Regions from separate parts of the Stenotrophomonas sp. 364 genome, predicted to be linked through region 2. Evidence: riboswitches for the same ligand, from Rfam matches in the RefSeq annotation. Region 2 holds a riboswitch; the other holds the start of a gene.
What was found. A riboswitch is a leader RNA that binds a small molecule or an ion and turns the genes downstream of it on or off. The one in region 2 is predicted to bind thiamine pyrophosphate.
Positions count from the first base shown of each region.

Region 1: linked by a shared signal. The riboswitch ahead of GQ674_RS20505 (TonB-dependent siderophore receptor) and the one ahead of thiC (phosphomethylpyrimidine synthase ThiC) in region 2 are both predicted to bind thiamine pyrophosphate.

Region 1 covers NZ_CP047135.1:4,620,366-4,635,952, forward strand. Annotated here, with positions in the region: gene GQ674_RS20495 (phospholipase C, phosphocholine-specific) at 1-1,223, shown strand, start outside; gene pnuC (nicotinamide riboside transporter PnuC) at 1,303-1,887, opposite strand; gene GQ674_RS20505 (TonB-dependent siderophore receptor) at 1,884-4,055, opposite strand; TPP riboswitch at 4,121-4,217, opposite strand; gene GQ674_RS20510 (phosphotransferase) at 4,257-5,393, opposite strand; gene GQ674_RS20515 (glycine zipper 2TM domain-containing protein) at 5,507-5,911, opposite strand; gene GQ674_RS20520 (response regulator) at 6,075-6,713, opposite strand; gene GQ674_RS20525 (transporter substrate-binding domain-containing protein) at 6,792-10,382, shown strand; gene GQ674_RS20530 (c-type cytochrome) at 10,399-10,788, opposite strand; gene GQ674_RS20535 (electron transfer flavoprotein-ubiquinone oxidoreductase) at 10,878-12,554, opposite strand; gene GQ674_RS20540 (acyl-CoA dehydrogenase family protein) at 12,848-14,011, shown strand; gene trmL (tRNA (uridine(34)/cytosine(34)/5-carboxymethylaminomethyluridine(34)-2'-O)-methyltransferase TrmL) at 14,392-14,868, opposite strand; gene GQ674_RS20550 (hypothetical protein) at 14,912-15,379, opposite strand.
Region 2 covers NZ_CP047135.1:3,472,111-3,487,697, forward strand. Annotated here, with positions in the region: gene GQ674_RS15705 (TonB-dependent receptor) at 428-3,277, opposite strand; gene GQ674_RS15710 (helix-turn-helix transcriptional regulator) at 3,346-4,227, opposite strand; gene GQ674_RS15715 (winged helix-turn-helix domain-containing protein) at 4,351-6,672, opposite strand; gene GQ674_RS15720 (ion channel) at 6,923-7,600, opposite strand; gene thiC (phosphomethylpyrimidine synthase ThiC) at 7,704-9,581, opposite strand; TPP riboswitch at 9,694-9,795, opposite strand; gene GQ674_RS15730 (BCCT family transporter) at 10,042-11,610, shown strand; gene ggt (gamma-glutamyltransferase) at 11,971-13,689, opposite strand; gene ilvC (ketol-acid reductoisomerase) at 14,342-15,316, shown strand; gene ilvG (acetolactate synthase 2 catalytic subunit) at 15,356-15,587, shown strand, end outside.

The DNA of each region.
Region 1 (15,587 bases), 1.1 Mb from region 2:
TCATTGCCGATGCCGCCGGCAGCGAACATCCCGGCCCCTCCAGCCCTGCGCAGGGCGCGGCCTACACCGCGCGCGTGCTGGACGCGCTCACCGCCGACCCGGCGGTGTGGAGCCGCACCGCGCTGCTGCTGATGTTCGACGAGAACGACGGCTTCTTCGACCACATGCCGCCCCCGGCACCGCCGTCGCGCGATGCCTCGGTGGCCGGTGGCTGGGCCGGTGCATCGTCGGTGTCCACCGACGGCGAATACCACCAGCATCCGTCGCCGGGCAACGAGAAGGCCGATCCGCCGGACCTGCGCGGCCGCCCGTACGGGCTGGGTCCGCGGGTGCCGCTGTATGTGATCTCGCCGTGGAGCCGCGGCGGTTGGGTCGACTCGCAGGTGTACGACCACACTTCGGTGATCCGCCTGATCGAACGCCGCTTCGGCGTGGCCGCGCCGGCGCTGTCGCCGTGGCGCCGCGCGGTGTGTGGCGACCTCACCGGCGCATTCGATTTCTCGCAGCGCGACACGCGGCCCTTCGTGGTCTCGTTGCCGGCCACGGCGGCGGTGGCCGCACGCGCGGCGGCCCTGCCGGGGCGTACCGTGCCGGTGCTGCCCGAGGGCCTGCAGCCGGCGCAGCAGGAACCCGGGGTGCGCCCGGCGCGCGCGCTGCCGTATCGCCCGCAGGTCGATATCGCGCTGGACGACGACCACGTCCGCCTCGACCTGGCCTGCGATGGCGCCGCAGCGGTCCTGCACGTCTACGACCGCACGCAGCTGGGGGCGATCCCGCGCCGCTACACCCTGGCCCCGGGCATGCCGCAGCACGCGCGCTGGGTCATGGATGACCGGCGTGGCTACGACCTGTGGCTGCTCGGGCCCAACGGGTTCCACCGCCACTACCGCGGCCAGCCCGGCACGGCCGCGCCGCTGCAGGCGCGTGTCGACCGCGATGGCGACCGCCTGCAGTTGTGGCTGCACAACCCCGGCTCGGTGGCGCTGGCGGTCAGCGTGCGCCCGGGAGCCTATGTCGATGCCGCCCCGGACCGGCAGCTGCAGCTGGCGCCCGGAGCGCGCACCGCACTGCACTGGGATGCCGCCGCCAGTGGCGGCTGGTACGACCTGCACGTCGAGCAGCCCGGGGCCTCGCAGCGGCTGGCCGGGCGCGTGGAAGACGGCCGGCCGGGCAGCACCGACCCGGCCATGGGCACCGAGCCGATGCGCCTGCTGCTGGACTGAGGGCTACGCCGGCGCGTGGCGCAGGGGCGTTGTCAGGCGGGATCGCGCTCCGACCGGGCGCGTCTGCCAGCAAGGCGCGTCAGCGGCGCTGCATGGCGCCCGGTGCCTCGTCTGCTGCCGTCCAGGCGCGCAGGCCCATCACCGCCAGCCCGACGAACACCAGGTACAGCCCGGCGGTGACGTCCAGCGACTTGACCAGGTACATGCCCACATAGACCACGTCGACGATGATCCACAGCCACCACGTGGCGATATGGCGGCGTGCCTGCCACCACTGCGCCACCAGGCTCAGCGCGGCGAGCATGGCATCCAGCCAGGGCAGCGCGGCATCGGTCCAGGTGTGCATGGCGGCGCCCAGCGCGATGCCGAACACCACGCCCAGACCAAGATCGCGCAGCAGCTGCCGGCGCGGCAGCGGCGCGATCACGATCGCCCCGTCCTGCTGCGCGTGCCGGCGCCAGCTCAGCCAGCCGTACAGCAGGAAGCCGCCGAACACGACCTGCAGCAGCGTGTCCGAATACAGCCGGGCCTCGATGAACACCACCGCATACAGCGCCACCGCCACCAGTCCCACGGGCCAGGCCAGCATGTGCCGGCGCGCCATCAACCACACGCCGAGGATGCTGGCGGCCACCGCCGACCATTCGAGAAGGGCCGCGCTCATAGCCCGAACGTCACCGACAACCGGGCCTGGCGCGGCGCACCGGCAAACAGGTAGTAGTCGCCGGCGGTGCTGCCAGTATCGCGCCAGTAGAAGCGGTCGAACACGTTGTCCACCGACAGGTTCCAGGTCACCGGATGGTCGGCCAGTGCGTGCCTGAAGCGCAGACCCAGGTCGACCACGTGGTAGGCCGGTGCGCGCACGCTGCCGTCCACCGTGGCCGCGTTGGCCGAGGCGTAGCGCCAGCCGCCGGTGATCGACAGCCCGCTGGCGAACGGCAACGCGTAGTCGGCATGCACGCTGGCGCGCAGCTTGGGCACGTTGACCAGCTGGTGGCCTTCGTACAGTGCGGTGCCACTGCTGCGCGCGCGCGCCTGCAGCGCGCTGACACTGGCGTTGAGCACCAGGCCGTCGGCAACACGCCCATTGGCGGTCAGTTCCAGCCCGGTATGGGTCTGCTGTCCTTCGGCCACGAAGGTGTAGCCGGCGTCGCTGGCGTCCGGCTTGGCGTACTGGAACGGCTGCGAAGTGCGGAACAGCGCCGCGCCCAGGGTCAGTGCATCGGCGGCGGCGTACTTGACGCCCACTTCGGTCTGCCGCGACAGCACCGGCGCCAGGAACGCGCCGTCGTTGGACGTCCAGAACGGGGCTTCCTGGCCCAGCGAAATGCCGCGCACGTAGCTGGCATAGACATTCACCTGCTCGGTCGCCTTCCAGACCAGCGCGGTCTGCGGCAGGAAGCGCGACAGCGTGCTGTGGCGCTCGGGGGTGCCGCGCTTGTCGAACGCGCGCTCATCCAGGCGCACGAAGCGGCCACCGGCCAGCCACTGCCAGGCATCGCCGAACTGCATGCGGTCCATCGCGAACACGGCCGTCTGCGCGCTGTCCAGGCGGCGCACCGAGGGGCCGGGCTGCAGCGGCGACGGCGCGAACACCGGCACCTGCGCGTCGTGGATGTTGGCCGTGCCAACGTACTCGTTGACGTTGCGGCGCTTGTCGATGGTGCGCTCGAAGCGGTCCGCGCCGGCAGTGAGTTCGTGGTCGACGCGCCCGGTGCTGAAGCTGCCGCGCAGTTCGGCGCGCCCTTCCAGGTTGCGGCGGGTGTCGTCGGGGCTGCGGTAGTCGTAGATGTCGTAGTCGCCGTTGGGCGCGAAGTAGTTGCCGGGGACGCTGCCATCGGCACACTGCGCGGCGTAGTAGCAGCCGTAGGCGAAGGCCACGTTGTCATCGATCACCGACCGGCTGTAACCGGCCGACACGCGCGACTGCCACTGCGCGTTGAACTGGTAGGTGTGCAGGGCGGTGATGTTGGTGCTGTCGATGCCCACCGGCCGCTGCCACGGCTGGTAGCCCAGCATGTGCTCGCGGTCCACCCCGCGTGGTAGTTCGCGCGCGCCCAGCAGCTGGTAGCCGGAGGCCGAGCGCTGCGAGCTGGTCTGGTAGTTGGCATCCACTTCCAGCTTGCTGCGGTCGCTGATCAGCCAGTCGGTGGCCAGCGAGTAGAAGTTGCGGCGGCCGTCGGCATGTGCGATGTACGACTCGCTGCCGTCCCACGCTGCGTTCAAGCGCACGCCCAGGCGCGGGGTCAGCCAGTGGCCGACATCCACCGCGGCATAACGCGAGCCTTCCGAATCGGTGCCCAGGGTGACATTGCGGACCTCGGTCGGGCGCTTGCCGACGTAGTTGATGATGCCGCCGGGCGCCATCACGCCGGCGGCAAGGCCGGCTTCGCCCTTCAGGATCTCCACCTGCTGCACGTTCTCCAGCGCCAGCCGCTGCTCGCCGGTGGTGCTCAGGCCGTTGAAGCGGTAGCCGGTGCCGGTGTCCAGCGGGAAGCCGCGGATGGCGATGTTCTGGTAGTAGCCCACCGGGGCGTAGCTGTCGCCGAGCGAGGCGTCGTTGCGGGCCAGTTCGGACAGGCTGCGCACCTGGCGGCTGTCGAGCAGGTCGCGGTCGAGCACGGTCAACGCGGCCGGGGTGTCCTTCCAGTCGCCGCTGCCGAAACTGGTGGTCTGCACGGTGTCGGCCACCGCCTGGCGGGCCTGCACGCGGACGGCGGCAAGCTCGGTCGGGGAACGGTCGGGCGCGTCCGGGGCGGCGTCGCTGGCATGCAGCGGCAGGGCGGCGCACAGGGCGACGGTAAGCAGGGCAGGGCGATAGCAGCGGTTCATTCGATTCGTCATCAGCCAGAAGAGACGAAGCGACGGCGCGCACGCACCGACCCATCCGGTCGTTGCGCCCACTGCACAAAGCTCCCTACGCCGGTATCAACCGGATCAGGTTCCAAGGGACTCTCTCAGCCTGGCTTTGCCCAGGCACCCCCGCTTCGGTGCCCATTTCACCACAAAAGGCCCCGCCCTGCCCGCCCCGGTTCAGGCGGCGGCGTGCAGTGCCTGGAGCAGGGCCTGGCCGTGGCGGCCCTTGAACCACAGGGCATGGCCCAGCAGGAAGGTGTGGTAGGCCACATCCGCGTTGGCCGGCGAGGCGGTGATGCCGTTGAAGTACTCCACTTCGGACAGTGCAAAGTCCAGGTGCACTACCGGCAGCAGGTCGGCCAGCAACTGCATCCGCGCCGCCGACAACGGCAGCACCTGGCGGTAGCCCTCGACCAGGGCCAGCGCGATGGTGATGCGCGCCGCATCGGTCTGCTGCTCCAGCGCCAGCCAGGCAATGGCATTGCGCTCGATGGCCGTGGCCAGATCGAACAGCGCGCTGGTGGGCGAGGCCAGGCCGAAGTCGAACACGGTCTGCACCTGCGGGGCATCGCTGCCGGTGTGCCAGAGCAGGTTGGACACGTGCCAGTCGTTGTGGGCCCACAGCCGTGGCTCGGCGTGCAGGCGCCGGGCCAGGCCGGCGTGCCAGGGCAGCACCGCGCGCTGCAGGTCGTCCTGCCAGCGCTGCCGCGCGAGGTAGGCAGCCAGGCCGGGGCGCTGGGCCAGGTCGGCCTGCAGCATCGCCAGCGGGTCGGCGGCGCGGATCAGGTCGTCGCGTGCGACCAGCAGGTGGGTGCTGCGCTGGGGCGCGTGATACCCGGCCGAGGCCTGGTGCAGGGTGGCCAGCATGCGCCCGGCCTCGCGTGCGGCGGCCGGGTCGGCCAGCGGTGTCCAGGACGGCGCATCGCGGTACAGATCCTGGCCGTCGCCCACGCTGTGCAGTTCGTAGGTCCAGCCGTCGTATTCGGGGGCGGTCGCACCGTCGGCATCGCGCAGCACCTGCACCACGGGCACGCCGGCGGCCGCCAGGTGGGCGATGAAGCGGTGTTCTTCGCCCAGGGACGCAGCGTCGCGCACGCTGTGGTGGTGGCGTTTGACGAACACCCGCCCGCGGCTGCTTTCCAGGAGGGCGGCGGCCGACAGGGGGCGCGGGCTGTGCCAGGCCACGCCGACATCCGGGCCCAGCTGCGGGTAGCGCCCACGCAGCCAGGCCACGTCGCGCGCATCGATGGCCGGCCAGTCGGCAGCCACCGCGTCGTTGTCCAGGCCTTGCACGAGGTGGGCGGTGTGGGTCATCGGCGAGCAGACACAACGTGCGTCGGGGTGGGGGAAGACAGGGTAGCCGAACGCACAACGGGCGGGTCATCGACCCGCCCGTTGAAGGCGCTGCATACGGCGTTGGGGTGGTTTTACCAGCCGCGGCCGTGCTGGCGGTCCCAGTTGCGGCGATCGCGCTGTTCGCGTTCCCAGCGTCCACGGTCGTTGCGGCGGTCATAGCCACGGTCGTAGCCGTAGCGGCGGTCGTGGCGACGATCGTCATAGCGGCGGTTGTCGTAGCCACGGTCGTAACGGTGGTCGCGCTTGTCACGGGTGGTCAGGTTGCCGATGGCGCCGCCGGCCACCGCGCCGCCCACGGTGGCGGCGGTATCGCCGTTGGAGAGCAGGTGACCGGCCACGCCGCCCACCACCGCGCCGACCACGGTGCGCTTGTCCTTGCGGGACATCGCGCTGGCGTCGCCAACGGCGGCCATACCGACCGTCAGGGCCAGGGCCACGGCCAGACCACGAAGGCTGAGTGCGGAAATGTTGAGCATGTTCGGTTCTCCAGTCGGGTACAGGCCACGCTGGGGTTCCAACATTGTCGGAACATTGCCGCGCGGCCCGGGTGGGTCTGCGCATTCATCTAGCGGCAATGCGGATGAAGCGAGGCTGAAAGTGCCCGCGCCCGCTCAGGGGCCAGCAAGGTCCGGCGCGGGGTCAGATCTCGCCGTCGCGCAGGTAATCAAACAGTTCGGCATCGCCCTTCAGGCCCAGCTTGAGCATCGCATCGCCCTTCTGGCGGCTGATCGTGCTGACGCTCTTGTGCAGCTGCAGGGCGATCTCCTTCACCGTCTGGCCGCTGCCGAGCAGGCGCAGCACCTCGATCTCACGCGGCGACAGCGGTTTGGTGCCGACGTCATCGACGGTATTGGTGCCGATTGCGTCAATGCGTTCCTTCAACGTGTGGCTCACATAGGGCAAGCCGCGGTGCACGGTCTGGATCGCCAGCGGCAGCTCTTCCATCGAGGAGGTCTTGTCGACCAGTCCCAGCACGCCTGTGGCGGCCACCATGCGCAGGATGGCCAGGTTGTTGGACACGCTCAACATCAGCACCGGCAGGTCGGGAAAGCGGCGCCGGATGAAGCCGATCATGGTGAACCCGTCGGCCTGCTGGCTGCCGGGCATCGAGTAGTCTGTCACCAGCACATCGCAGGGCTGGGCGGTCAGCGCGGCCATCAATTCGTCGACGCTGCTGGCCTCGGCCACCACCACGCCCACGCCGCTGGATTCGATCACCGCCTTGGTGCCGATCCGGACCACCGGGTGGTCGTCGGCAATGATGATGCGAAGTGTCATGGGCTGGTATGGTTGCCGGGGCGGATGGCGCACGGGCTGTGCCGTGGTGGAGACATCATTCTACGGAGATGGGATTGCATGCGTACTCCGGTTGTCCGCTGGCTGCTGCTGATCGTCCTGGCCTGCGTGCCGATGCTGGCCGCAGGGGCCGATGCACCCGCCACCGGCCCGACGCTTTCGCCGCGCCAGAGTGAATGGCTTGGTCGGCACCCTACCATCATCCTTGGCCTTTACGACAGCGGCTGGCCGCCGTTCGAGTCCATTCGGGGCGGTCGGCTGGAGGGGTTGGGCTACGACTACATGACGCTGGTCGCACAACGGCTCGGCGTGCAGGTGGAGGTGCGCCGGTACAACGACTGGAGCGAAGTGCTGGACGCCGCCTGCCGCGGCGAAGTGGATGTGGTGATGAACATCACCCTCACCGCAGACCGCACGCTGTGCATGGTCTACACCCGCAGCTACGTCGATGCGCCACTGGCGGTGGTCGGCCGACTGGACGATACCCGGACCTCGACCGATCCGGACCTGCAGGGTCTGCGTGTGGTGACCGAGCGCGACTTTGTGACCAGCAGCCAGGTACGCGCCCGGTTTCCGTCGGCGCGCCAGATAGACGCAGACGATACGCTGGCCGCGCTGCGGATGGTGGACAGCGAGGATGCCGACGTTTACATCGGCAATGCCTATGTCGCCAGCGCGTTGATCCACAAGCACGGACTCGAACCTGCCACCCTGCTGCGACCGAGCGACTTGCCGCCCGAGCGGCTGCACTTCGGGGTGCCCCACGCCAAGCAGCCGCTGGCCGAGGCAATGGACAGCGTGCTTGGCCAGCTCTCCCAGGCAGAACGCGACGACCTGGCACGGCGTTGGCTGCCAACCCTGACCTGGTCCAGTCAGTCGCGGTTGATCCTGGGCAATGCGGAGAAGCGCGTGTTGGCCCGCTCGCTGCGCATGGGGTTCGCGCCCAATGCGGTCCCGTTGGCCTTCATCGATCGCGGCGGCCAGCCCAGTGGCGTGGCCGGCGACTATCTGCGCCAGTTGCGTCTGGTCGGCGCCCACCTGGTGAACGTTCCCGCCTACGACTGGTTCGAGGTGCGCGAGCAGGCACGCAAGGGCGAGGTCGACGTGATCATGGGCGTTCCCAATGATTCGGCCTATCTGGGCCGCGACTGGGTGTTCAGCCAACCCTTCATCACCGTGCCCAACGTGATCGTGGTGGGCAGCGACAGCCCGGCGGTACTGGGCCTGGATGACCTGGATGGGCGCAGCATCCTGCTGTCCGATCCGGACCGCCTGCGCGGCTATGTGCTGCAGCGTGCGCCGAACGCGCGGATCGTGCCGGCCCGCAGTGCCGAGCAGGCGCTGGCACGGCTGGCCGAAGGCGACGCCGACGCGTATGTCGGCAACCTGGCCATGGTCGACCGGCTCGTGCGCGAACGCTATCCGGCGCAGTTGCATGTCACCGCCCCGGCCGGGTTCAACGACGCGCTGTCGCTGGCGGTGCGGCGTGAATATGCGCCACTGGCGACCACCTTCGATCGCGTGCTGGTGGGCATGACGCCGCGCGAACACGAAGCGATCCGCAGCGACTGGCTTGCCGCCGAATACCGCAATGAACTGGATTGGCGGTCGATCGCGCGCTGGGCCGTGCCGCTGGCCCTGGTGTTGCTCACCGCCATCGTGGTGCACGGCTGGGGGCATTGGCGGCTGCGTCGTGAAGTGGCCATGCGGCGCAGTCTGGAGCAGCGTCTGGCCGAGGTCACCGACAACCTGCCCGCGACGGTCTACCAGGCCCGGCGTGACAGTAGCGGCCGGTTCTCCTTCCCGTATATCGCCGGTGACATGGAAGCCCTGTTCGGGCTGACTGTGGCCGACGCCATGGCCGACGAATCCCGCGTGATGGCGCAGATCGATCCGCAGGATCGGCAGCGTGTGCTGCATACCCTGGAGCAGGCCTCGCGCGACTTCGCGCCACTGGACATGGAGTTCCGTACCAGCCCCCACGGCGACGTGCGCTGGGTGCGGTCGCGCGCCTTGCCCTATGCCATCGACGATGGCGCCATGCTGTGGAGTGGCTATTGGGTCGACGTCACCGAGGCACGCGCGCAGGCCGATGCGCTGGCCGTGGCCAAGGCGGCGGCCGAGCGCGCTGCCGCCGCCAAGGCCGACTTCCTGGCCACGATGAGCCACGAGATCCGCACGCCCATGAGCGGTGTGCTGGGCATGGTGGAAGTGCTCTCGCACACGTCCCTGGATGGCGAGCAGCGGCGCATCATCGCGGTGATCGAGGACTCCGCGCAGATGCTGCGGCACATCCTCGATGACATCCTGGATTATTCGCGCATCGAAGCCGGCGGGCTGCGCCTGGAACTGCAGCCGGTGGGCCTGCGCGGGCTGCTCGACAATGTGCGCCAGCTGCTGTCGCCACAGGCATCGGCCAAGGCCTTGGCACTGCAGCTGCAGGTCGACCCGGCCGTAGCGCCCATGCACTTGGGTGACGGCATGCGGTTGCGCCAGATCGTGTTCAACCTGCTCAGCAACGCCATCAAGTTCACCGAACAGGGACGCGTGTCCATGGCCCTTGCCGTGGTGCGCGAGGAAGACGACGCGCAGTGGCTGCGCCTGGCCGTGACCGACAGCGGAATCGGCATCTCTGACGAACAGCGCGAGCGCCTGTTCAAACCCTTCGCCCAGGCCGACGCGGCCATCTCCCGCCAGTACGGCGGCACCGGGCTGGGCCTGAGCATCTGTCAGCGGCTGGTGGCGTTGATGGGCGGTCAGCTGGACCTGTCCAGCGTGCCTGGCGAAGGCACCGAGGTGGTGGTGCAGCTGCCGCTGCCGGTGGTGCCGGCCGCCGAACCGAGCGACGCAGTGACCGGCAACGACCCTGCGGCGGATGCCCTGCCGGAGACGCTGCGCCGGCGACGCATTCTGGTGGTCGAGGACCACCCCACCAACCAGGCGTTGATGCGATGGCGGCTGCAGCAGCTGGGCCTGGCCCACGAGGTGGCCATGCACGGGCAGGCCGCGCTGGACCTGCTGGAGGATGCCGCCTTCGACCTGGTGATCACCGACTGCCGGATGCCGGTGCTGGATGGCTATGCCATGACCCGGCGGCTGCGCGAACGCGAGCGCGAACGTGGCACCCCGCGCGTGCCGGTGGTGGCGCTCACCGCCAGTGCGCTGGCCGAGGACCTGCAGCGCTGCCGCGAGGCCGGCATGGACGACCTGTTGGCCAAGCCGGTGGCGCTGGCCACGCTGCGCCAGATGCTCCTGCGCTGGCTGCCGGCCGACGGTGACGCACCGGTCGACGCGACGACGGCATCGGCACTTCCCGCCCCGGTACCTGCGGCCCCCAGCCGCGAGGCGATCACCCAGCGTTTCGGCTCGGCGCACGTGGCCGACGTGATGATCCAAAGCATGCTCAGCACCACCGAGGATGACCTGCAGCGCGGCCAGCTGGCCCGCGCCCAAGGGGACAGCGCGACGGTGGGCGACGTGCTGCACCGGATCGTCGGCGGGCTGGGCACGCTGGGCGCCACCACCCTGGCCGAACAGGCACGCGCGCTGATGCGGCATGTCCAGGAGGATGGCGCGGACGCATGCACCGCACAGCTGGATGCATTCGAGCAGGACCTGCGGCGCTATCTGGCGCTGCTGCAATCGGCGTGATTGGCCGCCGCGTCGCTCAGCGCGCCTGCTGCAGGTATTCGATCACCTGCCTGCGCCGTTCCGGATCGGCGGTGGCGTTGAGCATGCGCGAACCGGGCACCACGCTGTACGGGGCGCGCAGGAACGCATCCAGGGTCGTCTCGTTCCAGGTGATGTCGGCCTGGCGCATCGCGTTGGAATAGGGGTAATCGCCCAAGCTGCCGGCACGCCGCCCGATCACCCCGTGCAGGTTGGGGCCGAACCGGTGTACGCCCCCGGGGGCGACGGTGTGGCAGCCGGCGCAGATCGCGAACGCGCGCTGCAACTGCTGCTGGTGCAGTTGTTCGGGCGTCTGCGGCGCGCGCGCGCAGGCGGCCAGCCCCAGGCAGGCAACAACAACACAGCACAGGCGCAGCAGCGGCTTCATCGGAATCGTCCGGTTGGGGCGAGCGCAGATGATAGCCAGCGCCGGCCGCGCGGCTACAGCCTGCGACGCAGGGTCGCAGGCCGGGTGCCCTACATCCCGGTGTAGTTCGGGCCGCCACCGCCCTGCGGGGTCACCCACACGATGTTCTGGGTGGGATCCTTGATGTCGCAGGTCTTGCAGTGCACGCAGTTCTGCGCGTTGATCTGCAGCTGTTCGCTGCCCTGCGCACCCACGAATTCGTAGACGCCGGCGGGGCAGTAACGCGCTTCCGGGCCGGCATATTCGGCCAGGTTGACCTGCACCGGCACGCTGGCGTCCTTCAGCGTGAGGTGGCTGGGCTGGTCTTCGGCGTGGTTGGTGCTGCTCAGGAACACCGAGCTGAGCCGGTCGAAGGTGAGCACGCCATCGGGCTTGGGATAGACGATCTTGGCGTGCTTGTCGGCCGGTTCCAGGCAGGCATGGTCCGGCGTGCTGTGGCGCAGCGTCCACGGCGGGTTGCGGATGCCCAGCTTGGGCAGCAGCCACTGTTCGATGCCGGTCATCAGCGTGGCCATGGTCTGACCCTTCTTGAACCACTGCTTGAAGTTCTTGGACTGCTTGAGCTCGTCATGCAGCCAGCTGCTCTCGAACGCGGCCGGGTAGGCGCTCAGTTCGTCGTGCTGGCGGTCGGCGGCCAGCGCATCGAAGGCGGCGTCGGCGGCCAGCATGCCGGTCTTGATCGCGGCGTGGCTGCCCTTGATCCGGCTGACGTTGAGGTAGCCGGCTTCGCAGCCGACCAGCGCGCCACCGGGGAACACCGTCTTGGGCAGCGACATCAGGCCGCCGGCGGTGATCGCGCGGGCGCCATAACCGATGCGCTTGCCGCCTTCCAGGTGCGTGCGGATCGACGGGTGGGTCTTGAAGCGCTGGAACTCCTCGAACGGGCTCAGCCACGGGTTCTTGTAATCCAGGCCGACCACGTAGCCGATCGATACCTTGCCGCCGTCGGCGTGGTACAGGAACGCGCCGCCGTAGGTGTCGTTGTCCAGGGGCCAGCCGGCGGCGTGCACCACCAGGCCCGGCTCATGCTTGGCCGGGTCGATCTGCCACAGCTCCTTGATGCCGATGCCGTAGGCCTGCGGGTCCTTGCCGGCATCGAGCTGGTAGCGGGCGATCAGCTGGCGGCCGAGATGGCCACGCGAACCTTCGGCGAAGATCGTGTACTTGGCATGCAGTTCCATGCCGCGCTCGAAGTTCGGGCCGGGCTGGCCGTTCTTCTCGATGCCCATGTCGCCGGTGGCCACGCCCATCACCGCGCCGTCGGCGGTGTACAGCACCTCGGCGGCGGGGAAGCCGGGGAAGATCGATACCTCCAGCGCCTCGGCCTGCTGGGCCAGCCAGCGGGTGACCTCGCCCAGGCTGACGATGTAGTTGCCATCGTTATGGAAGCACTCGGGCAGCAGCGCATGCGGGGTGCCGCGCGCACCGGTTTCGCTGAGGAACAGGAACTCGTCGCGGGTGACCTTCTGCTTCAGCGGTGCGCCGCGCTCGGCCCAGTCCGGGAACAGTTCGGTCAGCGCGCGCGGGTCCATGATGGCGCCGGACAGGATGTGTGCGCCCGGCTCGGAGCCCTTTTCCAGGATGCAGACGGACAGTTCGCGGCCGGCTTCGATCGCGCGCTGGCGCAGGCGGATGGCCGTGGCCAGGCCGGCAGGGCCGGCACCGACGATCACCACGTCGAACTCCATGGCTTCACGCGGGGGCAGGGCGGTGGTCTCTTCGCTCATGGGGGTGCGTAACTCTTGGGTAGTGCCGTCGGTCAAAGCCGGCGGCGGTTGCCTGGGAATCGCGCGCGGGACACGGCGCAACTACTGGATCAGATGAGCAGGGTACCGGGACGCGGCGTTTACGCCTAGATCGCCGACGTTGACGGCACGTGAGCACTTCCATCACGCACGTTGATGCTGCGGCGCACCAATGCGGGAGCTGCCACGTCGCCCGTGCTGCGCCCTGCCTTGGCCGCACGCGGCGCAGCGACCACAATGGTCCCCTGATTGATCGCCTTCACACCCGGGTAGCCATGTCACTGAATCCGTATGACCTGTTTGATGTCCGCTCCCTGCTCAGCGACGAGGAGCGCGCCGTGCAGGCCACGGTGGCGCGCTTCACCGACGAGCGCGTGCTGCCGATCATCGGTGACGCGTTCGACCAGGGGCGCTTCCCGGACGAATTGATTCCCGAGATCGCCGCGCTGGGCCTGCTCGGCTGCAGCCTGCCCGAGCAGTACGGCGGCGGTGGACTCAACGCGGTCAGCTACGGGTTGATCTGCCAGGAACTGGAACGCGGCGATTCGGGCCTGCGCAGCTTCGTGTCGGTACAGAGCTCGCTGTGCATGTACCCGATCCATGCCTACGGCAGTGAAGAACAGCGCACGCGCTGGCTGCCCGACATGGCCGCCGGCAAGGTCATCGGCTGCTTCGGGCTGACCGAAGCGCACGGCGGCTCCGACCCGGCGGCGATGAAGACGCGCGCGGTGCGCGACGGCGGCGACTGGCTGGTCAATGGCAGCAAGATGTGGATCACCAGCGGCCCGGTGGCCGACATCGCCATCGTCTGGGCACACACCGAGGACGGCATCCAGGGCTTCGTGCTGGAAAAGGGCATGGCCGGCTTCACCACGCAGGAAATCAAGCACAAGATGAGCCTGCGCGCCTCGCTCACCGGCGCGCTGTTCTTCGACAACGTGCGCGTGCCCGAGCGCAACCGCCTGCCCAACGTGCAGGGCCTGAAAGGCCCGCTGGGCTGCTTGAACCAAGCCCGTTACGGCATCAGCTGGGGCCCGATCGGCGCGGCGGTGGCCTGCCTGGACGAAGCACTGAACTACACCAAGCAGCGCGTGCTGTTCGGCCGGCCGGTGGCGGCCACGCAGAGCGCGCAGATCAAGCTGGCCGACATGGCCCGGCGCATCACCACCGCGCAGCTGCTGGCCCTGCAGCTGGGTCGGTTGAAGGACGCCGGCAAGCTGCAGCCGCAGCAGGTCAGCCTGGCCAAGTGGAACAACTGCCGCATGGCCATCGACATCGCCCGCGAATGCCGCGACCTGCTGGGCGGCGCGGGTATCACCACCGAGCACATGGCGATCCGCCACGCGTTGAACCTGGAATCGGTGATCACTTACGAGGGCACCGAAACCGTGCACCAGCTGGTGATCGGGCGGGAGCTGACGGGCATCAACGCGTTCTAAGGGTGTCGGCGGTGTCGGGAGCCGGCCAGCGGCCGGCACTACCGTTGAAGGGGTCACCTGACCAACGGTCAGGTGCTACCAGTGGGCGATGCTGATGTTCAACTCGGTCGATGCGGACCACCACGTGCCGCTGTAGGTGCCGACCGTTGATCGGTACCGCAGCAGGTGCGGCCGCCGGCAATCCCTTTGTTCCATAAGCACCGGGAACGTGTCAGGCGCTGGGGAGGGTAGGTTGGCGGGACCGTTGGGCGCCATGGATGGCGCCCACGAGCCCCCAAGGATGGGTTTACGGCGTGTCCCGCCAACCGACCCTCCCCAGCGCAGCCGAGAAGCAACCGGCGTGCGGCTTTGCGCTCCGGCTTTGCAGCTTCTGACAGCTCTTATTCCCCGCCGGCAAACCCGTTCTGCCGCCAGGCCTCGTACATCACCACGGCGACCGTGTTGGACAGGTTGAGGCTGCGGTTGTCCGGCTGCATCGGCAGGCGCAGGCGTCGGCCATCGGGGAGCGCGTCGAGCAGGTCCTGGGGCAGCCCGCGGGTTTCCGGGCCGAACAGGAAGGCATCGCCATCGTCGAACTGCGGGGTGTCGTAACGCACGCTGCCGCGGGTACTCAGGGCAAACAGACGCTTGGGTGCAATGGCCTGCAGGGCGGTGTCCAGGTCGGGATGGACCTGCAGTCGAGCGTATTCGTGATAGTCCAGGCCGGCGCGCTTGAGCTGCTTGTCGCTCAGGTCGAAACCGAGCGGCTCGATCAGGTGCAGCCGCGCGCCGGTGTTGGCGCAGAGGCGGATCACATTGCCGGTGTTCGGCGGAATTTCGGGTTGGAACAGGATGACGTGGAACGTGGGCGCGGTCATGGCCGCAGTTTACGCGGCGGCTGCGTGTTACCGCAGCAACCGGTTACGGACGGACCAGCACCTGGGCAGCGGTTTCCAGCGCCAGGGCCTGCAGATCGGCAGACGACGGGCGCACCTGCAGGGCCGGCAGGTTGACGATCACGTCGCGGGCAACGGCGGTGGCGGCGGCGGTCAGCGTGGCCACGTAATCGCGATGGGTCACCTGCTCGGCGGCCAGGGCCTGGTACTGCTCGGCGGTCGGGCGCACTTCGACGGCGGCCAGGGTGGTCACGCGGCGGCTGTCGGCCAGCTCGGCGCGGTAGTCGGCGATCAGGCCGGCGGTCGGGCGGACTTCCACCAGGGCCAGGGTCGGGATGGCGCTGCTGCGTTCCACTGCGGCCTGGGCGATCTGGTCGGCCGACGGGCGCACCTGCACGGTGTCCAGGGTGGTGATGGTGGCGGCCTGCACGTTTGAAGCAAACGCGGTGCCGGCGGCGAGGGCGATGGCGATGGCGATGGTCTTGGTGTTCATGGCGAGGCCTGTTTAGTGTTGGTGGTCAGTGGTGTGGTAGTAAGGTAGTACACCGATTCGGGGCTTGCAAGAACAATTTCAAGGTTTTCGTTTTTGTTCAGCTGGCAGTCATGTTGGTTCTGCTCCTGCGTTTGCCACAGCCAGTACCAAGCAGGCACCGTGCCAACTTTTTCGCATTGATTCGTAAGGTTTTTTTGCCGAGAACGGG
Region 2 (15,587 bases):
GGCATGGGGCCCAGCGCCCGACCCGCCGACAAAGCAAAAAAGCCTGGCTTCCCCTGCTTGCCGCAAGCCGAGCCCCGTAGCAGCCGGTAGGCCCCTGGGCAAAATCAAGGAGGAGGCCGCGCCTGCGGCCGGGGGACATTTGCACCAGGGGCCTACCGGCTGCTACGGGGCCCTCACGCTCGCGACCGCCCCAATCGGAGACGCCAGCCGATCCAAACGGCTTCTGCGCACACACGGCCACCCGCGCACCGTCGTGCTCACGCTGCGACGCCCTTGCAACAAGATGCTTTCCTCAGATGGGAGCAGACCTCTTTGTGGCCGCAGCATCGATACCTGGGAGGGTAGAACGCCCAGGCCCCCGCACAAACAAAAGAGGGCGGACCTTGCGGTCCGCCCTCCTTTTTTACTGCTACAGAGCTTCGATGGATCAGAAGCGCTGGGTGTACTTCATGTACAGGAAGCGACCGATATCGAAACCGCCGTAGTTGGCGAAGCTCGAGTTCGGTGCCGAGTACATCAGCGGACCCTTGTGGTCGAACACGTTGTTCGCACCGACGGCGATGGTGGCATCCCAGGGCGCCTTCCAGTTGATCTGCAGATCGTGGAAGGTGTTGGAGCCGGTGTGACGCAGCGGCGCGCTTTCGCCATTGGCGAAGTGGTCCGGGGCATCGCACCAACGGTCGTCGACGCAGTCTTCCTTCATGCCCGAGTAGTAACGGGCGGTGTAGGTCGCACCGAAGTTGCCCAGTTCCCAGTTCACGCCCACGTTGGAACGCACGCGGAACAGACCTGCCTCGCTGACGCGACCGATGATGATGTTGTCACCATCGGAGTTCTGGCCGGCTTCGTCGTACTTGGACAGGTAGCTGGTCTGCCAGTCGATGCTGAACTGACCGATCGCCAGTTCCGGCAGACGGTACTTGACGCCCAGGTCGTAGCCTTCGGTCTTCATCGAGCCGAGGTTGGCCAGGCCGTAGGTCAGCGCGCTGATGTGACCATCGGCAGCACGGGTCACGCCTTCGCAGCGTGCCGAGTTGCCCAGGACGTAGCAGTCACGCAGGATGCGGTCGACGCTGTCCTCGATGATCATGTCCTTGATCTCGTAGCGGTACCAATCCAGCGAGATGTCCAGACCCTGCACCCAGCGCGGGCTCCACACCAGACCAACGGTCTTGCTGGTGGAGGTTTCCGGCTTCAGCTCAGCGTTGGAGCCGCTGATGAACTGGTCCGGGGTCGCGCACGGCCAGGTCTTGCACGGCTGGCCGCCCTGGGCCTGCTGCACGTAGTCAGCCGGTGCGCCGCCGCTGAGGCAGGCGGCATTGCCGGCAACGCTGCCCGCAACGCCCACGGCGCACGGATCGGTGTAACGCTCGAAGCTGGCGTCGCGGCCGCCGTACAGGTCGCTGATGCTCGGGGCACGGAAGCCTTCAGCATAGGTACCACGGACCAGCAGCTCGTCGATCGGGCGCCACACCAGGCCGAACTTGGAGTTGATGGTGTCGCCGAAGTTGCTGTAGTCCGAGTAACGGCTGGCAACGTTGAAGCTCAGTTCCTTGGCGAAGGCCATATCGGCCAGCACCGGGATGTTCAGCTCGACGTAGAACTCGTTGAGGCTGTAATCACCCGAGGTGGTGGTCGAGGCAAGGCCGGTGCTCTGGCCCGACTGGCGGAAGGCGTCCGGCACGAAGCGGCCGTCTTCCTTGCGGTGCTCGTAGCCCATCGCAATGCCCAGCTCGCCGGCCGGCAGGTCGACTATCGACCCGGACAGGTTGGCGGTGTAGCTGGTGGTCTTGGTGATGCCGGTGTCGGTGAAGGTCGGGAACAGGAAGCTCTGCAGGTCCGGATCCGCCAACGAACCCTGGCCAGCCACGCCGTACGGCAGCAGCGGGTTCCACGGGCGGCAAGCGCTCAGCGGGGTCGGGTTGGCCGCGGTACCACACTGGGCCACACCGTTGCTGTTGATGAACGACGGGCCCAGCGCCTGACGGGACGCGATCAGGCTCATGTCGCCGTGACCGGTCTTGGTGACTTCGTTACGGTTCCACAGGGCGCCAGCGTCCCAGTCCCAGGTCTTGCCGGCCAGCTCGAAGAAGCCGCTGACGGTCGGGGCAAAGCGCAGGGTCTTCATGTCGCTGGTGGTGGTGCGCGGCACTTCCCACAGACGACGACGGAACTGCAGGTCCTGGCCAACCGGGTTGAACGCGCTCGAACCGGACAGCGGGGTGTTGATCGCGGCCGACTGCGACTGATACGGGTAGCCCGCGATCTGCTGGTCGGTGGTGCGCTGGTTGTACAGCAGGTCGGCGTTGAACGTGATCGAATCGGTCAGGTCGTAGTTGCCGTTGACGTAGACCGACTTACGCTCGATGCCGGTCGACGCCATCATCTGCTGGTTGGCGTTGGAGAACTCGCCCGGGGTCAGCTCGTGGTAGTCGTTCGGGTTGTTCGGGTTGCCGCCCGGATTGAGCGTCTGCCAGATCGCATCCTTGCCTTCGCACTTGCCGAACAGCTTCGGGTTGCACCAGGTGCTGTTCTGGCTGATCGGGCTCCACTCTTCAGCGGTCGAGTTCGGGCCACGGCCGCCATCACGGCTGAACCAGCGGTCCTTTGCCCAGACCGGATCCTGCTTGGAGTATTCGGCCGACAGAGTCACGCCGCCGCGCTCGCCTTCCGAGCCCAGGGTCAGCGAATAGGTGGTGCCTTCGCCGTCGCCTTCGCCGTACTGGCCGTAGTAGACGCTGGCTTCAGCGCCGTCGAAGCGCTTGCGGGTGATCACGTTGACCACGCCGGCGATGGCGTCCGAACCGTAGATGGACGAGGCGCCGTCCTTCAGCACTTCGATACGCTCAACGGCCGACATCGGGATCTGGCTCAGATCCTGGTAGCCGCCGGTGGTGGCGCCCAGACGCTTGCCGTTCATCAGCACCAGCGTACGGGTGGCGCCGAGGTTGCGCAGGTCGACGTAGTAGCCGCCGACGTTTTCGCCGGACGACAGGGCGTCCGAACGCGAAATGGCCGGAGCACCGGCCGAGGTCAGGTTCTGCAGGACGTCGGCCACCGAGGTGTAGCCCTGCTTTTCCAGGTTCTCACGGCTCAGCGTCAGGATCGGCTGCTGGGTCTCCATGTTGGCGCCACGAATGCGCGAACCGGTGACTTCAATGCGATCCAGGTCGGTCGCGCCCTTTGCTTCCTGTGCGGAAGCAAAGGTCGGCGACAGCGCGAGCGCAATGCCGGCGGGCAGAAGGCCCAGCCGCACTGCAGGAGTACGAAAATTCATTTATCTCTCCGAGGTACGTTAGTAGCGTGTTAAACCGCCTCGGAAAGTTACGATTGCGTTGCGGTTAATTATTTGCGGGAAGCAACCGATGGCTTTGCCGACTTTGGCGGGAGCATTCCACCGGCCTCGCGAAAGCCTGACGCAGACTGCCCGTAACGTGCCCGAAATGCCCTTGCAAAGCTGCAGCAGTTGTCAAATCCACTCGCAGCGGCGACTTCGCCGATCATCATGTCGGTATCACGCAGCAGGTCGGCCGCGCGTTCCAGCCGCAGGCGTGCCGACAGCGACTGCGGGCTTTCTTCATACAGGCTCTGGAAGGTCTTGGACAAGTACCAGCTGGAGAAGTTGGTCAGCTCGGCCAGTTCGCCGATGCGCACCACGCGGTGGCTGTTGCCTTCCAGGTACAGGCGCGCACGCTGCATGCGACCGAACACCTGGCGCTTGCGCACGCGCGAACGGCCCGGGCAGCGCTGCACGCCGGTGGCCAGCACGCGCTGCAGCGAAGCCAGGTGCAGCAGCACCGGGCGCAATGCCTGCGCCGGCTGGCCACTGGCCAGTGCATCGCGCCACAGGCGCAAGGCCACGCGGACTTCGGCGCGGCTCATGCTGCCGCGGCCGGCATACAGGCTGCAGTCGTCCAGCTCGCCCAATGCGCGCAATGCGTCCGGGGTGAGGCTCAGGCCAATGCACAGGCCATCGCGGCCGGCCTGGATCATCGGCTTGGATTCCTTCTCGAAGGCGATCCACTCGCGCTGGCGCAGGCGGAAGCGACCTTCCTTGGATTCCACCCACGCACTGCCACGCAGCTGCATCCACACGGTGAAGGTGGCGCCGGCGGTCTGCAGGCTGCCGAGCCGGGCCACGCCCAGGCAGGTGGGCAGCGGACCGTCGTCGACGATCTTGTCCAGGGAAAGCGATTGGCCGCGATCGGCCAGGGAAAGCTGACGCATGACTGCACACCGTGTTTGCCGTTGTGGGGCAAACGTTTTGCCAAATCAGGCGGCCCGGGTCAGGAAAGTCCTACGAGATTCATCCGAATTCGACACGAGGCCGATACGAAGGAAGTACGAAGACTATTTTCCCTTCAAAAACAGGGCGTTGGAAACGGCCGAGAAGACCGGCACTGGCGCCTCGGGGAGTGGCATCACGCCGATGTCGGCACCGTCGGCCACCGCCAGCGCCACGTACAGCGCGCTGCCATCGGGGTGCGCACTGAAGCCGTTGCCTGCACTGAGCCGATCCACGTCCAGGCAGTGTTCGGTGCGGGTGGCACCGGCGTTGATGCGCGAAAACAGCGTGGCGCATTCGGCATCGTTGGACAGGTAGTCCACGCTGCCATCGCGGGCCACCGTCCAGGTCCGGTAGCGCCAGCGCGATGGCCGATCGTCGCTGACCTGCTGGATGCTGCCGGTGTTGAGCTGCGCATCCACCGACCACAGCCCACCGGCCGACAACCGGGTGAACAGCACCCGCTGCGCGCTGCGGTCGAAGCGCGCCTGCGACACCCCTTCGATACTGGCCAGCAGCCGCCATGGCGACTGCCGACGATCGAACAGGGACAGCCGCAGCCGCTCGCGCGCGTCGCGATCCACCACCAGCACGTGGTCGCTGTCGCTGCCGTACAGGGCCTGCAACGGCTGGGCGACCGGCACCGGCAATGCCACCACCTGCTCATCGCGCGGTGACACTTCATAGATCACCGGGTTGGCCTGCGCATCGCGTCCGGATACCAGCAGGTGCGTGCTGTCAGGGGACCAGTCCGCCGCCTGCCGCGTTTCCGGCCGCAGCCCCTCCACCGGGCGCAGCGAATCGGGCCGGGTCAGGTCGGCCCACCACAGGCCGTAGTTGCCGGACCGGTCGGAGGTGAACACCAGTTGCCGGCCGTCGGGCGCGAGCATCGGCTGACCATCGCGGCCGTTGGAGGGGAACAGGCGTTGCGGTTGCCCCGGCTGGCCATTCTTGAGCGGCACCCGGAACAGCCCGAACTGCGCCTTACGGTGCACGAAGGCCAGCATCTCGTTGTGCCGCGACACCGCCGGCGACTGCGCATCGTCGATACCGACGTCGCGCAGCGTGCGGTTCTGCGTATCCAGTTCGTACAGGCGTGATTCGCTGTCTACGCGACGGCCGAACACGATGTGGCGGCTGTCGCTGCGCCAGGCCCAGCCGCGGATCTCGGCCGAGTCGGCGGTGAGCTGTTCGGGGACGCCGCCGCCCGCCGGAAGCCGCCACAGGTCGCCGATCTGCGGGTTGCGCACGAACACGATCCAGCGCCCATCGGGCGAGTAGCGCGGCGCGTAATCAAAGCTGTCTTCGGCTACCTGGTAGGCCAGCGGGGTCCAACGGCCACTGGCGATATCCAGCACGCGGATGCCACGGTGGGCATGCGCGCCGGCCAGCGAGCCGAAGACCAGGCCGCGCCCGTCCGGGGTCCAGTCGAAGCTGAGCAGTTCGGTGCCGTCGCAGCGGGTGACGTGGCGCACCGCGCCGCCGGTGGCGCTGGCGATCAGCACCTCGCAGCTGGCGTTCGGACCGAACCGCGCGAACGCGATGTCACGCCCGTTGGGCGACCAGTTGGGGAAGCGGTCGGAATAGCCGTCCGGCGTCTCGGCGAGCAGCCGCGCCGGCGCGTTGCCCGAGGTCTGCACCTTCACCGTGCTGCCTGCGCGGGCGCTGCTGTCGGCCTCGTAGGCGACCTGCGAACCGTCCGGGGACAGCGTGGGATAGGTTTCGAACCCGGCGGTGGCGGTGATCAACCGGTACGGCCGCTGCGGGCTGCCGACCACCCGGCTGCCATCCTCCAGCACGCCGCTGGCAGCCTGCCCGGACGGCGGGCGCTGCAGCAGCATCGCCGCCATCACCAGCAACGCCACCAGCATGGCCAGCCCCACCGCCAACAGTACGTAGCGACGGATGCGCCGCCAGCGGCCGCGCATCGACACCGGTGCCGGGCCTGTTGCAGGGGAAGCCGACGCAGGTGCTACCGCGATGGCGGCGGGCGCCACGCCCGGATCGGCGGGGACCGGCGCAACGGATTCGTCGGCCAGCATGCGCACCGGCACCAGCAGGCGGTAGCCGGTCTTGGCGATGGTTTCGATGTACGCGGTGCCGTCGCCGTCGTCGCTGGCAAACGCCTTGCGCAGCTGGGTGACCGCCTGGGTAAGCACATCATTGGTCGGCAGCGTGTCGGGCCACACCTCAGCGAACAGTTCGTCGCGGGTGACCACTGCACCGGGGGAACGCAGCAACGCTTTCAGTACACCCAGCGCCTTCGGGGTAAGCCGGCGCACGCGACGCGCACCGGGCACCGTGACCTCGCGCGAGGACAACGTGACGGTGCAGCTGCCGATACGCACGACATCGGCCGAAGGAGGCTCACTAATGTTGCTGATCATTCCAGTGGTACGAAGGACTGCAGAACAACAGGAACGCAGCATTCATCGCAACCGACACCGATCGAACGAACCGCCAGATTCCGCACATGCCATCAGCGCAAACCGTAAAACAACTGAAGCGCGCGAATACTAGCCTATGCCGGTTAACCGCGCCTGTGCGTGCGGCCAACATCAGGCTCTCTCTCGCCGACGAATTCACATAAATCGCGTCAACATTCGCGCCTTCGGGCGCGAATTTTTTATCTGCGATTCAGCTTTGTCCACGCTTGAGGATGGTCAGTCCGACCAGTCGCGAGACCACCAAAGCCACGTACATCACGCCTGCAAACTGCTCCAGCATGACGAGTGCGCGGGCCTGCGGATGCACCGGCACCACGTCGCTCAACCCCACCCCGGACAGCAAGCTGAAGCTGAGATAAAGAAGCTCCATCCAGGTGCGCAATTCGCTCTCGCTGGTCGCCAGGAAACTGCCGGGGTACCACTGCTGGCAGACGGAGAAGGCGAACGCGAATGCCCAGGCCAACAGGGTGAACGTTGCCCCGGCCGCGAACAGCTCGTCGCGGGTGACCTTGTGGTCCTGGAGCATGTAGGCGGTCAGGCTGCCGGCGGTATAGAAATACAGCAGGCATTCCAGCAACTGGGCGGTGGTAGTGAGCCCGGGCCGGTCGAGCAGTGCCCCGGCGATGGAGAACACCACCGCCGGGATGGCCAGCAGCAGCGCCAACCACATGCCCAACGGGCTGCGCCGCACCACCCACAGGGCCAGGCCGAGCACGGCAATGCCGAACGCACCGAACACCGCGCGGCTGGCCCCGGCCTCGTCCATCGCCGGGTACAGCAGCACGCCCAGCAACTGCACGGCCAGCAACCACGCCGACGGATGCCGCCGTGCGATGGCCAGCCACTTGGTGGTACGTGCGATTGCCATGCCAGTTCCCTTCCCTGCCCCGTTTCGCCGCCGAGCTTAGCGCGCTTGCCACCCGTGTCGCATGAGCATGCCGGGGCGACGGCGCGCCACCCCGGCGCCGGCCTCATTCCTGCCGGTACACCTGCGCGCCGAGGTCGCGGAACTGCGCCGACTTGTCGGCCATGCCCTCCTTGATCGCATCCTGCTCGGACAGGCCATGCGCGGCCGCGTAGTCGCGCACGTCCTGGGTGATCTTCATCGAGCAGAAATGCGGGCCACACATGGAACAGAAGTGGGCCAGCTTGTGCGCGTCCTTGGGCAGGGTTTCATCGTGGAATTCCTTGGCCTTCTCCGGATCCAGCCCGAGGTGGAACTGGTCTTCCCAGCGGAACTCGAAGCGCGCCTTGCTCAGTGCGTTGTCGCGCACCTGCGCGCCGGGATGGCCTTTGGCCAGGTCCGAAGCATGCGCGGCGATGCGGTAGGCCATGATGCCGTCGCGCACGTCCTGGCGGTTGGGCAGGCCCAGGTGTTCCTTCGGGGTGACGTAGCAGAGCATCGCGGTGCCATACCAGCCGATCATGGCGGCACCGATCGCGCTGGTGATGTGGTCGTAGCCCGGCGCAATGTCGGTGGTGAGCGGCCCCAGCGTGTAGAACGGCGCTTCGCCGCATTCGCGCAGCTGCTTGTCCATGTTCTCCTTGATCAGCTGCATGGGCACGTGGCCCGGGCCTTCGATCATGGTCTGCACGTCGTGCTTCCAGGCGATTTTGGTCAACTCGCCGAGGGTTTCCAGTTCACCGAACTGCGCGGCGTCATTGGCATCGGCGATGCAGCCGGGGCGCAGGCCATCGCCGAGCGAGAAGGTCACGTCATAGGCCTTCATGATCTCGCAGATGTCCTCGAAGTGCGTGTAGAGGAAGTTCTCCTTGTGGTGGGCCAGGCACCACTTGGCCAGGATGCTGCCACCGCGCGAGACGATGCCGGTCACGCGCCTGGCGGTCAGCGGCACGTAGCGCAGCAGCACGCCGGCGTGGATGGTGAAGTAGTCCACGCCCTGCTCGGCCTGTTCGATCAGGGTGTCGCGGAAGATCTCCCAGGTGAGTTCCTCGGCGCGGCCATCCACCTTCTCTAGCGCCTGGTAGATCGGCACGGTGCCAATTGCCACCGGCGAGTTGCGCAGGATCCACTCGCGGGTTTCGTGGATGTGCTTGCCGGTGGAGAGGTCCATTACCGTGTCGCCGCCCCAGCGGATCGCCCACACCAGTTTTTCCACTTCCTCGGCGATGCCCGAGGACACCGCGCTGTTGCCGATGTTGGCGTTGATCTTGGTCAGGAAGTTGCGGCCGATGATCATCGGCTCGCTTTCCGGGTGGTTGATGTTGTTGGGCAGTACCGCGCGGCCGCGGGCGATCTCGTCGCGCACGAATTCCGGCGTGATCCGCGCCGGGATGGACGCGCCGAAGGATTGGCCGGGATGCTGCCTGAGCAGCGCGGCATCGCCGATGGCCTCGATGCGCTGGTTCTCGCGGATGGCCACGAATTCCATTTCCGGAGTGATGATGCCGCGCCGTGCGTAGTGCATCTGGGTGACGTTGGCGCCGGCCACCGCACGTCGTGGCTGCAGCCGCGACGGAAAACGCACCGCGTCCAGGCGCGCGTCGGTTTCGCGCGCCCGCCCGAAGCTGGAGCTCAGGCCGTGCAGCAGTTCGGTGTCGCCCCGCTCGGCCACCCAGCCGGCCCGCAACGGCGGCAGGCCGCAGGAGAGGTCGATGCGCGCATCCGGGTCGGTATACGGGCCGGAGGTGTCGTACACGGTGACCGGCGCGTTCTCTTCCCCACCAAACAGGGTCGGCGTGCGGGTCAGCACGATCTCGCGCATGGGCACTTGCAGGTCGCTGCGCGAGCCGGGCACGTGGATCTTGCGCGAACCGGGAATCGGTCGGGTAACCGAGTCGGACAATTGCTGGGCCTGCTGCTGCAGGGAGGAAAGCGCTGCGTTCATGACTTCGTCCTGGATCGGGTTCCGCCCAGGAATAGGCGGAACGGACGAAGCGGCGGCGCACGCCGGACGCAACACGGGCGGTCTTCGGGCGGGGCAGCCCTACGGCGCAGTGCGTCAGCATTGCGAAGCATCCCTACGCCGGTATCAACCGGATCAGGTTCGAAGGGACTGTCTCAACCGTGGCCACTGGGCCGCGGTACCCCCGCTTCGGGGCGAATTAGACCACAACCCGGACGTGATTGCCGCGCCCGTCGATGGAGCGCCGCAGAGGGCGGCCTGCACGTGAAAAAAGCGCTGATCTGCCATCCGATAGAATGCTGCGGCGCGGAACGACCGCCTTGCCGGACCGCCGTGGCGTTCCGCAACGGCATCGACCGGCTTGAATCGCCCCAGCCGCCGCCCTGGCAGCGCGGGAAACGGCAGGCACTCGCTCGCCCCCTTTGTACGGAGAAACTCCTCCATGGTGTTTCGCATATCCATCGCACTGATCGTCGCATTGGTGCTGATCGCCGGCCTCGCGCCCGGCCCCTTCAACGACGTGATCCAGAGTGGCCTGGCCCACATCATCCGCAGCACCGGCTGGCTGTACCTGCTGGTGGTGTTCATCACGCTGTCGTTCCTGATGTACCTGGCGTTCGGGCGACTGGGCTCGCTGCGCATCGGCGGTGAAGATGCCGAGCCGGATTTTTCCAACGCCAGCTGGATGTCGATGCTGTTCGCTGCCGGCATGGGCATCGGCCTGGTGTTCTGGGGCGCGGCCGAGCCGATCTCGCATTTCGTCAAGCCACCGGAAGGGCTGGCGCCGCAGAGCATGGAAGCGGCCCGTGCGTCGATGCGCTACGCGTTCTTCCACTGGGGCCTGCATCCGTGGGCCATCTATGCGCTGATCGGGCTGGCGATGGCGTGGTTCCAGTTCAACCGCAACGGCCGCGGGCTCATCAGCGACCTGCTGCAGCCGGTGATCGGTGCGCATCACCGTGGCTGGATGGGCACGGTGGTGAACGTGGCGGCGGTGGTGGCCACCGCGATCGGCGTGGCCACCACGCTGGGCTTCGGTACGATCCAGATCGCGGCGGGCCTGCATCGCGTGTTCGGCATCCGTGATTCGATTCCGGTGCAGCTGACCATCATCGCGGTGGCGTTCGTGCTGTACATGGCGTCGACCGCCAGTGGGGTGAACCGCGGCATCAAGTGGCTGTCCAACTTCAACCTGGCGCTGGCGGCGGTACTGCTGGCGCTGGTGATGGTGCTGGGGCCGACCGGTTTCATCTTCGATACGTTCACCACCACCATCGGGTCCTACCTCAATTCGCTGGTGACGATGAGCCTGCGCATGTCGCCGTTCTCGGGCAGTACGTGGGTGGCCGACTGGACGATCTTCTACTGGGCGTGGTGGATCGCGTGGGCGCCGTTCGTGGGTTCGTTCATTGCGCGGGTGTCGCGCGGGCGCAGCATCCGCGAGTTCGTGCTGGGCGTGGTGATCGCACCGAGCGTGCTGGGCTTCCTGTGGTTCTCGGTGTTCGGCGGCACGGCGCTGTGGTCGCAGATCTTCGGCCACGTGGATCTGGCCCAGGCGCTGGGCAATGGCTATGAGACGGTGCTGTTCACGATGTTCGACAGCCTGCCGATGCCGATGGTGTTGTCGGTGATCGCGCTGGTGCTGTTGACGATCTTCTTCGTGACCTCGGCCGACTCGGCGGTGCTGGTGTTGGCTACGATGTCCACCGAGGAGGCGGGCGATCCGCCGCTGGCACGGCGCATGGTGTGGGGCGTGGCGATCGCGCTGATTGCCGGCGTGTTGCTGCTGGCCGGTGGGCTGACCGCGCTGCAGGGCATGATCACGATTGCAGCCTTGCCGTTCGCGCTGTTGATGCTGCTGGTGATGTGGTCGCTGTACCGGGTGCTGGACATGGAGTACGCATTGCAGCGCCGGCGGACGCAGCGGGCTCGCCGGATGATGGACGCGTGGATCGAGCGGGAGATCGCCGCGCAGGAAGAGACGCGGGATGAGGCGGCGCGGGCGCCGTAGTTTGCCTCTGCCATGATGCCCCGGTTGGGTCGGGGTGGATGGGCGTGCGGGACACGCCGTAAACCCCGCTTCGCGGTCCGGCCCAGCCGCTGGCGGCTGTGCGTTCGACCGCATGCGAGGCAGTGCCTCGCAAGCAATGCGCTCTCACCCCTGGGGGCTCGTGGGCGCCATCCATGGCGCCCAACGGTCCCGCACGCCCATCCACCCCGCCCCTGGACACATGGCGGGCGGTGTGGGGAGAGCAGCCGACCAACGGTCGGCTCTACCGTTGGTCCGCCAATTGCATAGCGGGGCGGCGTTGTCGCCGATCATTGCCGCGCGTTGCGCGGCCAGCCGACCAACGGTCGGCTCCACCCCGGGTTAATAGCCTGCGGCCTGGCCGTCTTTGCGGCTCTCCGAGGCGCCGTAGTACACACCGGTGTCCGGGTCGCGCAGGATGGCCTGGTAGCCGCCGTAGGGACCGTCGGCGAAGGTGACGCGGTGGCCCTTGCGCATCAGCGCGCGCACCGTTTCGTACGGGAAGCCGGTTTCCAGGTTGACCTCGCCACCGTCGCTCATCGCCGTGGCCTGCCCGGTCGGCTCGGTCGAGCCTTCGTGCTGGATGCGCGGCGCATCGCCGGCTTCCTGCAGGTTCATGCCGAAGTCGACCATGTTCATCACGATCTGCGCGTGGCCCTGCGGCTGCATCGCCCCGCCCATTACCCCGAAGCTCATCCAGGGCTTGCCGTCCTTGGTCACGAAGCCGGGAATGATGGTCTGGAACGGGCGCTTGCCCGGCGCGTAGCCGTTCGGGTGGTCCTTCTGCAGGACGAACATCTCGCCGCGGTCCTGCAGGATGAAGCCCAGCCCCGGGGGGGCCATGCCACTGCCCATGCCGCGGTAGTTGGACTGGATCAGCGACACCATCATCCCGTCCGCGTCGGCCACGGTCATGTAGATCGTGTCGCCTTCCTGCAGCTGTCTGGGGGTGCCCGGCTGCACTTCGCGCAGGGCCTTGTCCATCGAGATCAACGCGCGCCGCTGTGCCGCGTAGTCCTTCGAGACCAGCCGGTCCACCGGCGCCGGGTGGAACGCCGGATCGGTGTAGAAACGCGCGCGGTCGGCGAAGGCCAGCTTCTTGGCTTCCACGAACAGGTGCACGTGCTCGGGCGAGCCGAAGGGGATCTTCGAGAAGTCGTACCCCTCCAGCACGTTCAGGATCTGCAGCGCCGCGATGCCCTGGCTGTTGGGCGGCAGCTCCCACACGTCGTAGCCGCGGTAGTTGCTGCTCACCGGCTCCACCCACTCACCGTGGTGGCTGGCCATGTCCTCGTAGCTCAGGTAGCCGCCGTTGGCCTTGAAGTAGCTGCCGATGGTGCGGGCGATGTCGCCCTTGTAGAAGGCATCGCGGCCGCCGCGGCCGATCTGCTCCAGGGTATTGGCCAGGTTCGGGTTCTTCCACATCTCGCCCTTGCGCGGCGCATGCCCGTTGACGGTGAACTGTTCCTTGAAGCCCGGGTACTGCGACAGCTTGGGCACCGAGCGGTCCCAGTAGTAGGCAATGACCTCGGCCACCGGATGGCCCTCGCGGGCGTAGCGGATGGCCGGGGCCAGGTTGTCGGCCATCGGCTTGCGGCCGAAGCGCTCGTGCAGCGCGAACCAGCCGTCCACCGCGCCCGGCACCGAGACCGGCAGCGGGCCGGTGGCCGGGATCTCCTTCAGGCCGCGGCGCTGGAACTCGGCCAGGGTGAGCGACTTGGGCGACCGGCCCGAACCGTTGTAGCCGTAAAGCTTCTGGGTCTTGGGGTCCCACACGATGGCGAACAGGTCGCCGCCGACGCCGTTGCCGGTCGGCTCCATCAGGCCCAGCGCGGCGTTGGCGGCGATCGCCGCGTCCACGGCCGAGCCGCCGCCCTTCATCACATCCAGCGCGATCTGGGTCGCCAGCGGCTGCGAGGTGGCGGCCATCGCGTGCGGGGCGATCACCTCCGAGCGGGTGGCGAAGGGATGGCCGGTGACGCGGTCGGCGGCACTGGCGGCGATGGGAAGGGCACACAGCACGGCGGCGGCAAGCAGGCCGCGGGCAAGACGTCGGGACACGGGGTGGTTCCTGAAGGGTGGTAGCCACACCGATAGTGGCGGCAGAGCGGCCGCGATGGCATCCCACAATGGTCATGCCACGCATGGAATCGGCGACGAAATCCGCGCAGAACGTGCCTGCAAAATAGTGAATTCGGGTTCACCGCAACGCTTTCAACCGCAACCATCCTTGCGTGGCGGGGCTTTGGGCTGGATGCAGGCGAAACTGTTGGAAATATGCCCGCCAGGGTTGACAGCCTTAAAACCGCTGTGGTTTTCTCGATCTCATGTTGCAGCGCACAGCCATCCGCGAATCCATCGAGCACGCCGACACCGGCGGGGCGTCGATCAGTTCGCTTCTTGTCCTCGTACTTATTACCCAACCAACAGGTGCGGGACGGACCGGCGTGTAAGCAAGACTGCCAGGTATCCATCAAAACCCGCACCCACCCAGGTGCGGGTTTTTTCGTTTCAGAGCCCCCTCATTTTCCTCCGCCTTCCCGAGTTGCCCTTCCCGCCATGACCCGCCCGTCTGCCACCACCGTCTTCACGCGCACCGCCCCCACGGCGGATGCGTGCGGTTGTGGCGCTGCGCGTGCCACCGCTTCCCCTGACTGGCCGACGCGTCGCTGACCGTCGGCCATCTTTTTATTTCCGCCAAAGGACCTCCCCCATGAGCACCAACGACCTGCCCCAGATCAAGATCGCTGTTGTCGGCTACGGCAGCCAGGGCCGCGCCCACGCACTGAACCTGCGTGAATCCGGCTTCGACGTTGTCATCGGGCTGCGCCCGGGTGGCCCCACCGAGGTCAAGGCGCAGGCCGATGGCTTCACCGTCAAGGCCCCCGCCGAGGCGGTCAAGGATGCGGATCTGGTAGCCGTGCTGACCCCGGACATGGTGCAGAAGAAACTCTACGAAGACGTACTCGCGCCGAACATGAAGCAGGGCGCGGTGCTGTTGTTCGCGCATGGCCTGAACGTGCATTTCGACATGATCAAACCGCGCGACGACCTGGACGTGGTGCTGGTCGCGCCGAAGGGCCCGGGTGCGCTGGTGCGCCGTGAGTACGAAATCGGCCGGGGCGTGCCGTGCATCTGGGCGGTCTACCAGGACAGGAGCGGCAAGGCCGCCGAGTACGCGCTGGCCTATGCGGCGGGCCTGGGCGGCGCACGCGCCAACCTGATCCAGACCACGTTCAAGGAAGAGACCGAAACCGATCTGTTCGGCGAGCAGGCAGTGCTGTGCGGCGGTGCCTCGGCGCTGGTGCAGGCGGGCTTTGAAACGCTTGTGGAAGCCGGCTACCAGCCGGAAATCGCCTACTACGAAGTCCTGCACGAACTGAAGTTGATCGTGGACCTGTTCTACGAAGGCGGCATCACCCGCATGCTGGAATTCATCTCCGAGACCGCGCAGTACGGCGACTACGTCAGCGGCCCGCGCGTCATCGATGCCGGCACCAAGGCGCGCATGAAGGACGTGCTGACCGACATCCAGAACGGCACCTTCACCAAGAACTGGGTGGCCGAATACGAAGCGGGCCTGCCCAACTACAACAAGTTCAAGCAGGCCGACCTGGAGCACCCGATCGAGAAGGTAGGCAAGGAACTGCGCGCCAAGATGGTCTGGTTGCAAAGTCAAGCCGCGTAACCGCGCGGCTCCCCCACCCGCTTTCGTAAAGGTCACCGCATGAACACCTCCGCACACAGCACCGCGCCCCGCAACGGCGCACGCTGGTTGACGCAGGCCCTGGAAGCCGAGGGCGTGCACACGCTGTTCGGCTACCCCGGCGGCACCATCATGCCGTTCTATGACGCCCTGGTGGATTCGGGACTGAAGCACATCCTGGTCCGCCACGAACAGGGCGCGGCCCTGGCCGCCAACGGCTATGCGCGCGCCAGCGGCCAGGTCGGCGTGTGTG